Regions from separate parts of the Peribacillus sp. NPDC058075 genome, predicted to be linked through region 3. Evidence: riboswitches for the same ligand, from Rfam matches in the RefSeq annotation. Region 3 holds a riboswitch; each other region holds the start of a gene.

Region 1 (5,528 bases), on a different contig from region 3:
GTACCATGTTTTTTAGAAAATGGATGAATTCCGTAAATAAGGATAATATTATCCATAAGGTAGTAAAAGAGACGGCTGGAGGAATGACGATGGCTATATCCAATAAGAATTTTCTTGTTTTCCTGTTGATAAGCAGCTTGATCGTGGGCTGCTCAGGTATCGAGAGACAAACCGAAAAGTCAATGAAGGCTGCTGAAGTGGCTTTTCGTGACGATGAAAAACAGCCCAATCAAGAGGCAGGGCTAATTCAGGTCTATCTGCCAAAGGATTTTAAGGTAGTGGAAGAACATGATAATAATTTGATTTTACAAAAAGGTGATAAGATTTATATATTATTTGTCAATCCAAATGAAAAAGAAGACAGCTCCGTGTTATATTTGGCGATAAAGGAACAAGATGATCAAAATGTAATGCTGCATTCTTTTCAGACTGATGATAAATTCGGATTTATCTCGATCAAAGAGATACCGAAAGAAAAGTATGAGCTTGCGGTGGGGATCGGCGGGGTGAAGCTGACAACAGAAACAGATAAAGACCAATTAAAAACCGATGCAAAACAAATGATGGAAATCGTTTCATCCGTGCCTCAGAAATAAGGACCCTTGCCTCTCAACCGATCCGTATTAATGGTTGATTTCTGGAGAGTCTGGTATGATGGGTTTATAAAAATTAAGGTGTTATTTAGAGCAGGAGGAATATTCAAATGGAAAATTTACAAACCGTTGAGCAATATGATGCATTGAAAAATGAAGGCAAACATATTTTTCTTTTTTCAGCAACATGGTGTGGGGATTGCCGTGTAATCGAACCGATAATGCCGGAGATTGAAACGAAATTTCCAGACTTTACATTCATTCATGTGGACCGTGATGAATTCATCGATGTGTGTGCGGCTCATGATGTATTCGGTATACCAAGTTTCATCGCGTATGAGAATGGTAAAGAGCTAGGCAGATTCGTGAGCAAGGATCGCAAAACGCAAGAACAAATTGAGGAATTCATTCAATCATTATAATCAAAATCCCCTTCTCGCTGGGGATTTTTCAATGAAGAGGAGGGTCAGTCATGAAAATGGACAGCACGAAGCTGAAAAATATTCTGAAGGAACGTTTAAAAGATGAAAATCGCACATTCAAATTCGATAGCAAGCAAGATACGTTACGGGTGGAAAATGTGAAGACCGGAAAGGGTATCACCATCGAGTTGCCTCCTGTACTTGCTAACTATGAAAACGTACAGGAAAAGGCCATCGATGAAATTATCTATTACGTGGAAGAGGCCCTGAATGTGATGGGGGGAGAACACAGCATGGAAGGCAAGGAGAAGTTCATTTTCCCAGTCATCCGCTCGACCTCCTTTCCAATGGAATCGGAAGAAGGAAATCCATTTTTATTCGATGAGCATACGGCTGAAACCCGGGTTTTTTATGCCCTTGATTTAGGAAAAACCTACCGTCTTATAGATGAAAAGATGATTCAACGGGAAAATTGGCAGGGTGACAGGATCCGTGAAATTGCCCTTTTCAATGCACGTTCCCTCTCCACTGAAATGAAGTCGGATATCGTTGCAGGTAATGCATTTTATTTTTTGAACACGAATGATGGATATGATGCCAGCAGGATCCTGAATGAATCATGGCTTCGGGAGATGAAGGACAAGATCGAGGGAACCATGGCTGTGGCCATTCCCCATCAGGATGTCATCATCATTGCCGATGTGAAGAATGATACGGGCTATGACATTCTTGCGCAAATGGCGATGAGCTTCTTTGCCAGCGGTCATGTTCCAATAACGGCTCTATCATTTCTTTACGAAGAAAATGAGTTGGAGCCCATCTTCATCATGGGTAAAAACAAAAAGCGTGAACAATAATATATTGAATACATAAGGACCGTGTCAGCATCTGGCAGCGGTCCTTTTAAAGTTTCATAGAGTTTATGACACTTAGAGTTGATATTTATTTTTTAATCGGTGATAATAAAATTGTAATATTTCGAAAATATGGAATGAAACAATAGAATGAGCAAATGAACGTTGTGGGAGAGTGCGTAGCTTTGAGCCACCAAAGGAGCAAGTTCCAAAAAATATATCTTGGAGCAAATCTCTCAGGTAAATGGAACCGCAGCTGAACGCAACTCTGGAGGGCGCGCATGAAGAGTGCCACCAACGGGGAAATCTCCATGTCCAAAATGGAGGTAAACACTCAGGTAAAAGGACAGAGAAGGGAGCGGTAAGCTTACGCAATCTTCTCTGCCCTTTTTATTTGGCACTTTGTATAAGAAGGTTTGCAGCGAACATGGAACTTACTAATATGCTCAACTTGAAATAAGGGGGAGAATGATCGTGAACGTGAAAAGTAAATTAATGAACATGCTGGAAGCCCGTAAAGGGGAAATGGTTCAAATCCGCCGTCATTTACACGAGAATCCGGAACTATCCTTCAAAGAAGAGAAAACGGCACAATATATCATTGATTTTTATAAGGGAAAGGACGTGTCGATTCAAACGAATGTAGGAAATGGATTAGGGATCATCGTAACGATCGAAGGCGGAAAACCTGGGAAAACGATAGGTCTCCGTGCAGATTTCGATGCATTGCCGATTACAGAAGAAGCGGAGGTTCCGTTCCGTTCAAAAAATGAAGGTGTCATGCATGCCTGCGGACACGATGGGCATACCGCTTACTTATTGGTTCTGGCAGACTGCATCAATGAGCTTAAAGAATCCCTATCCGGTACGATCAAAATAATCCATCAACATGCAGAAGAAACGCCCCCAGGTGGAGCAAAAAGCATGATGGAATCAGGGTTTTTGGATGAACTGGATGCCGTTTTTGGAATCCACTTATTTCCGTCCCATCCAGCAGGAGTTGTCGGGTATCACGGCGGCTATTCGATGGCTGGACGGACCTATTTCAAGCTAGCTATAAAGGGTGTAGGCGGCCATGGTTCGTCCCCGCATATGGCTAATGATGCCATTGTGGCAGGCGCCCATTTCGTGACAGCCGTACAAACTGTAATCAGCCGCCGTTTGAACCCTTTTGATATGGGCGTGGTCACAATCGGCTCCTTCGATGGAAAAGGAAGCTTTAATGTCATTAAAGATCGTATAGAAATTGAAGGGGATGTCCGTTATATGACAGCAGAGACCCAACAGCTGATCGATAAGGAAATCCACCGCATCGTCAAAGGGATAGAAACGGAATTTGATGTTCAGTGCGAGCTAACATATGTGCCTGATTATCCTCCGTTATATAATGACCCTGAACTGACTGGATTCGTGAAAAATAGTCTGGAAAGCATGAATGACAAAGACATTAAAAATGTCTTGGAATTTCCGGTCTTCTCAGGTTCAGAGGATTTTTCGTATTATGCCGAAAAGATTCCTGGCTGCTTCTTTTACATTGGCTGTAAACCGAAAGGGGTGGAGAAGGCATATTTCAATCACCATCCTAAATTCGACATTGATGAATATGCCCTTTTGATCGCATCCAAATCAGTGGCCCAGGTTGTATGCAATTTTTATGAATGGGAATAGCCCATTGGTATATTTGTTTGCAAAAAAAATGCAGAAACCCACAAAACACCGTTCGGTATTAACGAACGGTGTTTTGTGGGTTTCGGGATGCCAGCGGAGGTTTCGTGAAGGATGCTTCAATGAATTGATCAGTCTGCTTCTTGCTGCATGAAAACTTAATCTCTTTGTAAACGAGATTTAACAGCGGTGTTTTATTTAAATAGTAGACTAGGGGCTAATGTTATTTCGCGATGGGTAGGTTTAAACTCATTCCAGAAGGGGTTTAATAGGGTAGGAGTTCTGCGAAATACGCTAAGTTAGTAAGCGTTCGATAAAAAAATAGATACTAACCCCAATTTAGCTTAAATTTTCTCGATATTTTTAAAATAACTGGTAGAATTAGTTACATAACTACAGATGTAGAAAGAGTGATAGTTTTGAAATGGCTAAATAAGATGAAAAAATGGTTCCAAGCAGAGGAAATTATCGAAATCGAAGAAATTATTATAGATGAACCGCTTGATGAAGAGACATTAAGGAAAATGGATTTTTCAAAGCTTTCGAAGTCGAAGGAAGAAGAAATAAAGGTTTACAATCAAAAAGTGGAAAAGATGTCGCAGACGCAGACGCCAGACCCGGATACGAAAATCCTGTTTCAATATCCAAAAGGGCAGTTCAAGTTTCCGCTCATTCCAGACCGTGAACAGAACAAAAGAAAGCCTCGGGAAAGAAACAGGGAAAATCATGAACCTAAACAGGGGAACGCGGCCAAAGACAAGAGAAGGCCGGTGAGGGATCCTGAACCAAAACGGAGAAACTTTGAACGGGAGGAAGTCTCAAAAATAGTCCCTTCAAATACTCCATTCCGCCCGACGGAGATCCCTTCACCCATTTATGGGTTCCGTCGCCCGGAAAAAAAAATAGTCGCTTCTGAAGAAATTGTCGAATATGAACTGGAAAGCAAAATGCCTATCCTTAAAAAAGAAGAACCCGATATCGGGATTCCAGTATCGATTCCTGAAATCCCAAAAGAAGTGTCACATGAGGAATTGACGGCAGAACCATCCATTCTTATACCGGAACTAGCGGAAGAAAAACGGGAAGATTCGGAGATACCCGCTTTCTTTCGCAGGAATTCCATTGAGACACTGCCAGAACAAGCAGTAATCGAGCCTAACATAACAGAGCCTGCGGTGGAAAAAGCGGCTATTGAACAGAACGAAGTCGATTTTGGACGCGAAGTCGCTGTATCCATCATGGAACAGACGGACGACACACTGCCTGAAGCGATATCGGTTCCTGGGGAGGCTGCTGTACAATCCAATCAACCATCCGTTAGTCAAGGGACAATGCCTGAAGACCCATCTGAGGCAATACCTGAAGTACAGCACAAACGCCCGAAAAAACATATCCCATTTAATGTGATGATGCTTAAGCAAGACCGGGAAAAAAATGTTTTCATGCATAAAATGATGTCGGAAAAAAAAAGCCTTAATTCGGAAAGGGCAGTAGTTTCACCTGATAAGCGGCCAATGGATGATGCTGCCCAAATGGAGGCAGGACAAGCGAAACCATCCGCCATTCCTGAACGGAAACCGGAGGAAGGCAGAGTTATGCCGAAAGAGCAGACTCCGGCCATTTCACCAACCTTTTTGGACACTAAGGTTGGTTCCGAAACCGTCGCCATGCCTGAAAATACAGTCGAATCCAACATCGGTTCCAACCTTGAGCCGCTATTGGAACAGGAATCCCCCATTTCTGGAACCGGGTATCAAGAAGCAGTTTATACAGAGACAGCACCAGAAAGCAGTAAGAGCGAAAACCAGGCAGTTTTTGGCACCGGGGAAGCGGATGAAAATGAAAATCCATACTATGTGTTTCCGAATATCGAATTGCTCACACCTCCTACTTATGCTGTGCATGATGATGTGTGGCTCGAGGAACAGACTTTATTACTTGATGAGACATTGAAAAATTTCAATGTCCGTGCAAAGGTAGTCAATGTCACTCAA
Region 2 (5,528 bases), on a different contig from region 3:
CTGAACGATTTCAGGGGTTTCTTCCGCTTCCTTGGCAATCTGGATCATCGCATCGATGAACGCATCCAGCGTTTCTTTTGACTCGGTCTCAGTCGGTTCTATCATCATTCCTTCTTCCACGTTCAACGGGAAGTAAATGGTTGGAGGATGGTACCCGAAATCCAGCAATCTTTTGGCTATATCGAGAGTCCTTACCCCCAATTTCTTTTGCCGGCGTCCGCTTAATACGAATTCGTGCTTACAATGACGATTATATGGCAGGTCAAAAAATGGTTCCAACCTACGCATCATATAATTGGCATTGATGACAGCATTCTCGGTGACGGCTTTAAGGCCATCAGGACCCATTGAACGGATGTACGTATATGCCCTCACGTTTATCCCGAAATTACCATAATAAGGTTTTACCCTGCCAATCGATTGCGGACGATCATAATCAAGAACGAATTGCTCCCCTTGCTTGACCACAAGCGGTTTAGGCAAGTAAGGAATCAAGTCCGCTTTCACTCCGACAGGACCAGAACCCGGACCGCCGCCGCCATGCGGGCCTGTGAATGTTTTATGGAGATTTAAGTGAACCACATCAAAGCCCATGTCACCCGGGCGTGCTTTTGATAGGACTGCATTCAGATTGGCTCCGTCATAATAAAGCTTCCCACCTGCATCATGGACAAGTTCTGCCATTTCCAAAATGTTCTCTTCAAACAATCCCAATGTATTGGGGTTCGTCAACATCAAGGCCGCCGTATCCGGTCCGACAACACGCTTTAAATCTTCAAGGTCGACTAATCCATTTTCATCGGATTTCACTGTAATCGTTTCAAGTCCGGCAACAGTGGCAGAGGCAGGATTCGTACCGTGTGCAGAATCGGGTACAATCACTTTCGTCCGTTCTGTATCGCCATTCGCTTCGTGAAAAGCGCGAATCATCATTAACCCTGTCCACTCACCATGTGCACCTGCTGCAGGCTGTAATGTCACTTGGTCCATCCCGGTGATTTCCGTTAAGTGTTCCTGCAAATCAAATAAGAGTCCCAATGCTCCCTGAACGGTAGCTGGATCTTGATATGGATGAATATGGGCAAAGCCGTTGAAGCGCGCCACGTTTTCATTTATTTTCGGATTATATTTCATCGTGCATGAACCCAGCGGATAAAAACCCGAATCCACCCCATGATTCCGTTTGGAGAGTGCTGTATAGTGACGCATGATATCCAGTTCGGACACCTCAGGCAGCTCTGCCTCTTCTTCACGGATGTAGTCGGCAGGAAGAATTTCTTCGAGCGGAATAGTTGCAACATCCATTTCTGGCAGACTGTACCCGATTCGACCGGAAGTACTGATTTCAAAAATGAGTGATTGATCTTGATTATTCATGTTGATCCCCCAATTCCTGCGCAAGTGCATCAATTTCTTCTTTTGTTCTAAGTTCAGTTACCGCAACCAGCATATGGTCTTTCAGCTCAGGATAAACCGTCCCTAAATCAAAGCCGCCGATCATCCCTTTTTCAAAAAGGTTTTTATTGATTTCTGAAAACGAAGAAGGCAGTTTAATGACAAATTCATTGAAAGAAGGACCATCGAATATCACTTCCACCCCTTTTGCCATAATTGCTTTTTTCGCATAATGAGCTTTTTGGATATTTTGCACGGCCATTTCTTTGACACCCTTTTTCCCAAGCGCGGTCATTGCAACAGAAGCTGCCAACGCATTCAAAGCTTGATTGGAGCAAATGTTGGAAGTGGCTTTGTCACGGCGAATGTGCTGTTCTCGGGCTTGAAGCGTCAGTACGAATCCCCTTTTACCATTTTCATCCACTGTTTGACCGACGAGGCGGCCCGGAACTTTCCGAACAAGTTTATTAGTAACGGCAAAATATCCACAATGAGGTCCACCGAATGCCGCTGGAATGCCGAATGGCTGAGCATCCCCCGTTACGATATCTGCACCAAGTGCACCAGGGGATGTCAAAGCTCCCAATGCAAGCGGATTACTGGAAACGATGAACATCGACTTGACACCATGTATGATTTCTTCCATTTCTTTCAATGGCTCGATGCGGCCAAAAAAGTTCGGATATTGCACGATCACTCCTGCAACTTCCTCATTCGCCAATTCCCTTAAAGCAGCTAAGTCCGTCACACCGTCTTTATAAGGAATTTCGACCACTTCCACGCGTTGCCCTTTCGCATATGTCTTAACGACTTCTCTTGATTCAGGATGAACGGTTCCTGAAATGAGAATCTTCTTGCGTCGTGTCTGGCCTGAAGCAAGCATGGCTGCTTCAGCTAGCGCCGTCCCGCCGTCATACATGGAGGAGTTAGCTACATCCATGCCCGTCAATTCACATATCATCGTTTGATATTCAAAGATCGCCTGAAGCTCCCCCTGTGAAATTTCAGGCTGATAAGGTGTATAAGCCGTATAAAACTCAGAACGGGATAAAACATGATCGACAATGACCGGCGCGTAATGGTCATAGACACCCGCACCAAGGAAGGAAGCATAGGTTTTAAGGTCCGCATTCTTGGCAGCAAGCCTTGATAATTCTTTCATTAATGCAGGTTCCGATTTAGCAGGCTTGATATCGTATTCTCCTTGAAAACGAACGCTTTCAGGGATATCATTGAAAAGTTCTTGAACAGAAGATACCCCTATCGCTTCCAGCATTTCTTGTTTATCTTGCTCTGTCATGGGTAAATAACGATGTTTCATCTAATGACCATTCCTCTCTATTTACGTGGTTTTTTATAAAAAGGTGTTTGTATGATAACGGCTTTCAAACGTTTGGAACGGATTTCCACTTCGACTTCCGCTTCCAGCACCGAAAATTCCTTATCGATAAGTACCAATCCCACGTTTTTCTTCAACGTTGGTGATTGGGTACCGGTCGTGACCTCGCCAATGACTTTATCACCGCTATAGACCTTATACCCATGACGTGGAATGCCACGGTCAATCATCTCGATTCCCACAAGCTTGCGGGGAGCTCCTTTCTCCTTTTGCTTAGCAAGAACGGCTTTCCCGAAAAAATCCACTTCCTTATCCACTTTTACTGCAAAACCAATCCCGGCTTCGATCGGGGTGATGTCCGCTGAAAGCTCCTGTCCATAAAGCGGCAGTTTCGCTTCAAAACGCAGGGTATCACGAGCACCTAAACCAATCGGCTGAACCCCCTCTTCCTTTCCGGCATCCATAATCGCCTTCCAAAGGGCAGGACCATTTTCACTGTCACTATATATCTCAAAGCCATCCTCACCAGTGTATCCAGTACGGGATACCAGCGTGGAGATACCGTTGATCAGGACATTTTCCTTGAACTTGAAAAATCCAATTTCACTTAAGTCAGTATTTCCCGATAATTTTTGTAATATCTTTTCTGCAGATGGTCCTTGAAGTGCCAGCTGTGTATAGTCACTCGATACATTCGTAATTTGGACATCTTCCGTTAAATTAGCTTGCAGCCAATTGAAATCTTTTTCTGTATTCGCTGCATTGACCACAAGCAGATAGTCGTCCTCGGCCCTTTTATACACGATAAGATCATCGACCGTGCCTCCGTTTTCATAACACATGGCGGTATATTGGGCACCGCCCTGTTGCAGCTTTGATATATCATTGGTCAGCATCTTCTGTAAAAAGGAAAGGCTTCCAGGACCCTTAACATCGACTTCCCCCATATGGGAAACATCGAATAACCCCGCTTTTGTTCGTACGGCTTCATGTTCGTCTTTTATACCCGAAAATTGGACAGGAAGTTCCCAGCCGCCAAAATCAATCGTTTTGCCTCCGTATTCACGATAAACCTCAAATAGTGGTGTTCTTTTTAAATTGGTCAAAAAATGACCCCCTTCAGATTTTTTAAAATTAATGGGCTTCATTATCAAAAAGCTTCTTGTCATTACGCATCAGATATATCCTGATTCATGATGTGAAAAAAGCACAAAAAAGGACAGAGAAAGCCCGTTTGAGCTTTTTCTCTGTCCTGAAACCTGAAAGTTTACCTATGTAATAGGTTTTCCCCTTTGGTGGCCGTCCCAATCCGGGCGGCGCTCTCCAGAGTTGCGTCCAATAAGAGTTCTTTTGCCTGAGAGATTCACTGCTAAGTTTGCTCCTTCGGCGCTACATCCGTAGTCTCTCCCCTTATCTTCACCCGCATATAAATGGTCTACCAATGAAAGGAAGCGAATAAGCCACCAAGCATCGGTAAAACCCCTGAGCATCATGGAATGCATTCTCTGCCAATTCTCCTGAAACATCAGAAACCGTTTGATTGGTCTCCTTCAGTAATCTTGGATAAATTAAGAGCCTATAGCCCATACTAAGAAAACGCGAACTGTAAAATCGATGTACAAAGATTCTTTGAAGCATTTGAAAATTGGAATTTTCTAAATATACTTATATCCTACCCTAAGAAACTTATCTCTGCAATATCTTTTGAAGAGAAATATTTTTCTTACTTCACATACGAAATGTTCGGGTTTTGACCTTTTATTAAGGAAATTATGATTTAAGAGGGAGTTATTTCTATGAAAATCAATATATCCTTTAATTCTGAATGGAATGACGAGTTTCTGCAAAAGATGGAAAATGACGGTCCATGGGGAAATTGGGAGCTTTATAAGCTGGCGGTTCAAATGGAGGAAAATCTTATCATCCCTGATTTTGAAGGTTTACAGGCGCCCAAGCACCTTCCGCAGTTAACCCCGCTTCCGCATCAATTGGAAGCAGCCAAGCAAGTGGTGGAAAAAATGAATGGAAAGGCCATTTTAGCTGATGAGGTAGGGCTCGGAAAAACAATTGAAGCTGGATTGATACTAAAAGAGTATATGATTAGGGGCCTTGTAAAAAAAGTTTTGATCCTTGTTCCGGCTTCCCTTGTCACACAATGGGCTTTTGAATTGAATACAAAGTTTCATATACCGGCAGTCGTTCAGAGAAAAAGTTATGTTTGGGACTCCTGTGATGTGGTCATTTCATCCATTGATACAGCGAAACGCGCTCCACATCGAGATATCATTTTCAAGCAGGAATACGACTTCATCATTATTGATGAAGCTCATAAACTTAAAAATAATAAGACGAAGAATTATGAATTCGTTCAAAATCTGAAAAAGAAATTTTGTTTACTCCTGACAGCCACTCCGATTCAAAATAAAGTCGAGGAAATTTTCCACCTCGTTTCGTTATTGAAACCGGGCCACTTGGGAAATGCCTCACTTTTTTCGGAAAAGTATAAAGGGAAGGGCCGGAACATCATTGAAGATGAACACCTAAAGGAACTTGTCAACACTGTCATGATTCGAAACCGGCGGGCCGATACTGGTATCGAATGGACAAAACGGCATGTGGAGACCATCACCATTGAATTTTCTCCAACGGAACAAGCATTGTACGATGCCGTTTCCAAATTCAAACCTATTTCGGATGGTTCTAAAGGAAATGCCTTTTCGGCTCTCACTCTCCAAAGGGAAGCATGCAGCAGCAGAGAGGCGGTCTTTTATACATTAAAGAATATGAAAGCTAA
Region 3 (5,528 bases):
GCTCAACGCCTTGATAGGATGCCACGACAAGGGAAAGCGCAAAGAAGAATCCTGTCCAGCCTCCCGTAAAAAAGCCGCCATTCGCCCAAAGATTCGATAATCCAATCGCATCCCCGCCATTCCCTATTCCAAAGAAGATAAGGCCTAGGCCGGCAACGATCATCAATACAATCGTTATGATTTTTATAAGCGCAAACCAGAATTCAAATTCCCCGAAGGATTTAACTGAAATGAGGTTGGCCGCCCCCAAGATGATCATGGCCACCACACCTGGTATCCAAGCCGGTAAATCCGGGAACCAATATTGCATATACAACCCAACCGCAATGATTTCGGACATTCCGACAATTACCCATTGGAACCAATTGCTCCAAGCAGTCATATAACCTGCCAAAGGATGTATATAGCTGCTCGCAAAGGTTGCAAAAGAACCTGTAGTCGGTTCTAAATAAAGCATCTCACCCATGGAACGCATGATGAAAAATATAAAAATACCTGCGATGGCATAAGCAAGCATTACAGAGGGCCCGGTCCATTTGATCGTGCTCGCAGATCCCATGAATAACCCGACACCGATGGTTCCGCCCAAAGCTATCATTTGAATGTGACGTGCTTCCAGCCCTCTCTTTAATTCCTTGTTCGACATGTTTAACTCCCCCAGATGCAATATCGGTAATGCTTTTCTATCCTTACCACGAACGACCCTCTATTAATTATTGCGGTTAGAAATGCTCTATTAAAAAAAATCAATAACACTTCAATTATGTTTTCTTATCTTATAATAGTAAATATTCTGTAAAAATACAATTGTATTTTTGAAATAAACAGTTACCAAATATATCTTGGCAATTTTCCTAATCTAAAAATATCTTTTTAAAAAAATGATGATCAATATTTCATAATAGTGATCATCCCAAAAAAAATTTTCAAGTACCTTAATAAAAATTAAGACCACTATAAAACTGCAGATATGGCCATTTTCACTTCAAAAAAACTTGTTGACCTACCGAAAAATAGATGATAGAATTCCAATATTATTTTATAAGCATAATGAATGATTCAGCAGTGGTAGATTATCACTGACGACATTTATTCACAACCGCATACAAGCAAGCAATGAATGCTATGGATGACACTATAGCAGGAGCAGCTTCTGGAGAGACTGTACAAGATGCAGCGCCGAAGGATTCACAATCTCAGGCAAAAGGACAGAAGAGTAACGAATGATAAAATTGTTATTCTGAACCCTTTAAGAGATTGGTATTATCCAATCTCTTTTTTTATTGTCCATTTGTGGTTGGACTAAAAACAACAGCTTTAAAACCAATGGGAAAGGCAAGCTGGACGAATAAATCACGTCCCTCTCTCCAAGACCATGCAGGTAAACTCATTCACTACCAAGACTATAAAAAAACGGGGGCGTAGGAATTGGCTAAACAAGAATTAAAAAGAGATTTAAAAAATAGACATGTACAACTGATTGCAATAGGAGGAACCATTGGAACCGGATTATTTTTAGGTTCCGGAAAAGCCATACAATTGGCAGGACCTTCTATTTTATTTTCCTATCTGATAATAGGGGTTGCCTTGTTTTTTGTAATGAGGGCACTAGGGGAATTGCTCTTATCCAATGCAGGGTATACATCATTCACAGAATTTGCGACCGAATATGTCGGTCCATGGGCCGGCTTCGTGACAGGTTGGACTTATTGGTTTTGTTGGATCATGACCGCAATGGCCGATATCATAGCTGTTGGCGTCTATATACAATATTGGTTTGATATCCCTCAATGGATGCCGGCTCTAATATGCCTAGTCATTCTATTAGGATTGAACCTATTGACCGTTAAGTTATTTGGTGAATTGGAATTCTGGTTTGCCATCATTAAAGTAATCACGATCATCGCCTTGATCATCGTGGGAATCATCCTTTTGATCATCGGCTTCAATACCAATACCGGAACGGTTTCCGTAACGAACCTATGGAATCATGGGGGCATGTTCCCCAATGGCATTTCCGGATTCCTATTATCATTACAGCTGGTCGTCTTCTCATTTGTCGGTGTCGAATTGGTCGGTGTTTCCGCAGCAGAAACGGCAAACCCGAGAAAGAACATTCCATCTGCCATCAATAAAATCCCTGTCCGGATTTTACTTTTCTATGTTGGTGCACTATTCGTCATCCTCTGCGTCAACCCATGGACACAACTGGATGCCACGAGCAGCCCATTTGTAGAGGTCTTTGCGTTAATCGGCATTCCTGTCGCTGCAGGGATCATCAACTTCGTCGTTTTGACATCCGCTGCTTCTGCATGCAACAGCGGTTTATTTTCAACGAGCCGAATACTTTATACATTAAGCAGGAATGGAGAAGCTCCTGCTAAACTGGAAAAATTAAACAAACAGTCTGTTCCGAGCAATGCCTTATTAACATCCACAATCGTTGTATCAATAGGGGCATTATTAAGCAAGCTGATACCGGAACAGGCATTTACCGTCGTGACGACCATCAGTGCCATCTGTTTCATATGGGTATGGAGCATTATCTTGATTTCCCATATCAAATATTCGAAAACAAGGCCTGACCTAAGAGCAAAATCGACTTTCAAGGCTCCTTTTACACCATTTGTCAATTACGCCATTTTAGGATTATTCCTGTTCATCCTTATTGTTATGCTATTCGCTGAAGCTACACGACTATCACTGCTCTTGACCCCATTCTGGTTCATACTATTGGTGATACTATATAACTATCGGAAAAAATATAGCTAAAGGAAATAAAGCCTTGAACTCACTATGAATTCAAGGCTTTATCTGTCTAATGAACATATCAGTGCGCACTGTTGCTCAAATATATCCGGCAATTGCATTAAATTTTATATCAAAATAGTGTAAGCTAATATATATTATCGGACCTTTTCCGTCATGTATGAATTTTTCATCCCGGTTTGGTTCACCCATCCATCAATGGCATTGAAGAATAACCCCCATTGATGGGCGTTTCACTTTATTAAAACGGAGGGGTTTGTTTATGAAGATTATCTATATTCTTACTCTAGTTCCTTTTATAGGCATACTAGGATTTCTGCCTTTTGTTAATAAAATAGAACCATATGTATTAGGGATGCCTTTCAATATGTTCTGGATGGCTATGTGGGTGGTCCTTACCTCTGCCATACTGGGCATCATGTATAAGCTGGATCCCAGGAATCGGGAAGGTGACCAGGAATGAATATTGCTCTCTTAATCATTTTAGCATTTTTACTTCTATCGATATTTTTAGGCCTACGCTCTTCAAAAGGAAAAGATATGGACTTGGAACAATGGACGGTGGGCGGACGCGGTTTTGGTGCGATATTCGTCTTTCTGCTGATGGCCGGGGAAATCTATACGACCTTCTCCTTCCTTGGCGGCAGCGGCTGGGCATATGGCAAGGGCGCACCCGCTCTATATGTTCTAATTTACATTACTTTGTCTTACGTATTATCCTATTGGCTCCTACCGGAAATATGGAGATATGCCAAAGTAAATAAACTGATGTCTCAATCCGATTTCTTTGTAAGCAAATATAAGAGTCCCGGTTTAGGAATTTTGGCTGCGCTTGTCGGTGTGGTGTCGATGATTCCAGTGATCGTCGTGCAGCTGAAAGGATTGGGGATCATTGTCTCAGAAGCGTCTTATGGTGCCATTTCCATGTCTGAGGCAGTTTGGATGGGGGCGATCAGCCTTACCATTTATGTGATGATCTCCGGTATACACGGTTCAGTTTGGACAGCGGTCATTAAAGATATCATGATGGTCGCCATAATAGGATTTCTGGGGATTTATCTGCCGATTCATTATTTTGGCGGATTTCAGCCGATGTTTGAAGCGATTGATGCGGCCAAGCCTGGTTTTCTAAAGTTCCCAGATCAGGGACTTAGCGTATCATGGTTCATCTCCACGGTAATATTGCTCGTATTCGGTTTCTATATGTGGCCCCAGGTTTTCAGCGCAGTCTATTCAGCACGCAGCGGCAAGGTATTTCGAAAAAATGCCATCATCAGCCCTTTATATACTCTCATGCTGTTATTCGTCTTTTTCGTTGGGTTTACAGCTATATTAAAAGTGCCCGGACTTGTTGGGGCAGATGCAGACCTGTCATTGCTGCGCCTTTCGATTGAGACCTTTGATCCATGGTTTATAGGCATAATCGGCGGAGCTGGATTGTTGACCGCATTGGTGCCGGGATCCATGCTTTTGATGAGCGTCGCTACACTGCTCGCGAAAAACGTTTATAAGGATTTTGCACCTGCAGTGTCCGATCGCCACGTTGTACGATTGGCAAAGTTCCTTGTTCCAGTCATTGCCCTTATAGCCGTCTACTTCACCTTAAAAGGCGGTGAAACGATGTCAGCATTAATTCTTATGGGATATAGTCTCATCACACAGCTTTTCCCATCCCTTCTCTTTAGTCTGAAAAGGAATAATCCGATCAATAAATTTGGCGCAATCGCCGGTATCATTACAGGATTGGCCATCGTAATCTGCATTACACTCAGTCATTCGACAATAGGGACCTTGTTTCCATCCTTGCCGCAAGCAGCGAAAGATTTGAATGTGGGAATCATCGCATTGGCAGTTAATTTCATTGTGATGATCACGGTAAGTCTTGCTTTCAGAAAGCACTCGGTTCTGTTGGAACCTAAATCCGTTAACGATATATGAAACTAATTTGAAACCGGTTATTTTGGATAATAAAGAAAGCTCAGTCAAAAGACTGAGCCTTCTTTATTATCGACACCCAAAGCATCTCAAGATTGATTATAGGAAGTCTCAATTCAGGCTACTGATCTTTTTTGTTTATAATCAAATCCCCTATTTTAAGTAATAAATACAACGAAAAAATAATCATCAAGTTTCTGGATACTACGAGGCCATCAATACCTAAATCATATCCTCTAGGTATTAATAATTTAGGGTTAAAGCAAAAAGTAATCGATATTACAAAAGCTATTAAAATCAGGATAAAACCGAACTGAAATCTATTTGACATTAACATTCCGCCTTACATTATGTATTTTACAAATACTATACATATATTATGATTGATAAAAATTCAAAATAAATAGCCACCCTAATAAAGAATGACTATATATCATGAAATATGAGCTTTAGCAGTTGGCACATAAAATGCATCGTAATGCTTCCGGTCCAAATACTCTAATTTCACGCTTTTCCTTGTGAAATTGGAGCAAATACTACGTAATTTCACACTTTTACCCGTGAGTTTGGTGCAGATACTCGTGAGTTTCACACTTTTACTCGTGAGTTTCACACTTTTACTCGTGAGTTTGGCGCATATACTCGTGAGTTTCACACTTTTACTCGTGAGTTTGGCGCATATACTCGTGAGTTTTATGCGCGTTAAGACTCATTTTCCTTTAACACCATACCTTCAGTAATCCACTAAAGCCTTCCTGCCATCATTCAATGCTTTGACCATTACCTTGTATTCCTGCATCTCTTGTTCCAGTTTTTGTTTTCTA

Evidence for each region. Region 3 has a riboswitch for glycine ahead of ACFVS1_RS21395 (amino acid permease). Riboswitches for the same ligand answer to the same signal wherever they lie in the genome.
Region 1: another riboswitch for glycine. It lies ahead of ACFVS1_RS02710 (amidohydrolase); the one in region 3 lies ahead of ACFVS1_RS21395 (amino acid permease).
Region 2: another riboswitch for glycine. It lies ahead of gcvT (glycine cleavage system aminomethyltransferase GcvT); the one in region 3 lies ahead of ACFVS1_RS21395 (amino acid permease).

The regions. Positions count from the first base shown of each region.
Region 1 covers NZ_JBHVSL010000001.1:519,295-524,822, forward strand. Annotated here, with positions in the region: gene ACFVS1_RS02695 (hypothetical protein) at 90-596, shown strand; gene ACFVS1_RS02700 (thioredoxin family protein) at 704-1,015, shown strand; gene ACFVS1_RS02705 (DUF1444 domain-containing protein) at 1,066-1,872, shown strand; glycine riboswitch at 2,028-2,132, shown strand; glycine riboswitch at 2,136-2,221, shown strand; gene ACFVS1_RS02710 (amidohydrolase) at 2,350-3,537, shown strand; gene ACFVS1_RS02715 (DNA translocase FtsK) at 3,954-5,528, shown strand, end outside.
Region 2 covers NZ_JBHVSL010000001.1:970,553-976,080, reverse strand. Annotated here, with positions in the region: gene gcvPB (aminomethyl-transferring glycine dehydrogenase subunit GcvPB) at 1-1,377, opposite strand, end outside; gene gcvPA (aminomethyl-transferring glycine dehydrogenase subunit GcvPA) at 1,370-2,716, opposite strand; gene gcvT (glycine cleavage system aminomethyltransferase GcvT) at 2,734-3,840, opposite strand; glycine riboswitch at 3,980-4,063, opposite strand; glycine riboswitch at 4,067-4,154, opposite strand; gene ACFVS1_RS04935 (DEAD/DEAH box helicase) at 4,531-5,528, shown strand, end outside.
Region 3 covers NZ_JBHVSL010000003.1:126,553-132,080, forward strand. Annotated here, with positions in the region: gene ACFVS1_RS21390 (amino acid permease) at 1-646, opposite strand, end outside; glycine riboswitch at 1,144-1,222, shown strand; gene ACFVS1_RS21395 (amino acid permease) at 1,429-2,772, shown strand; gene ACFVS1_RS21400 (DUF3311 domain-containing protein) at 3,032-3,232, shown strand; gene ACFVS1_RS21405 (sodium:solute symporter family protein) at 3,229-4,707, shown strand; gene argH (argininosuccinate lyase) at 5,438-5,528, opposite strand, start outside.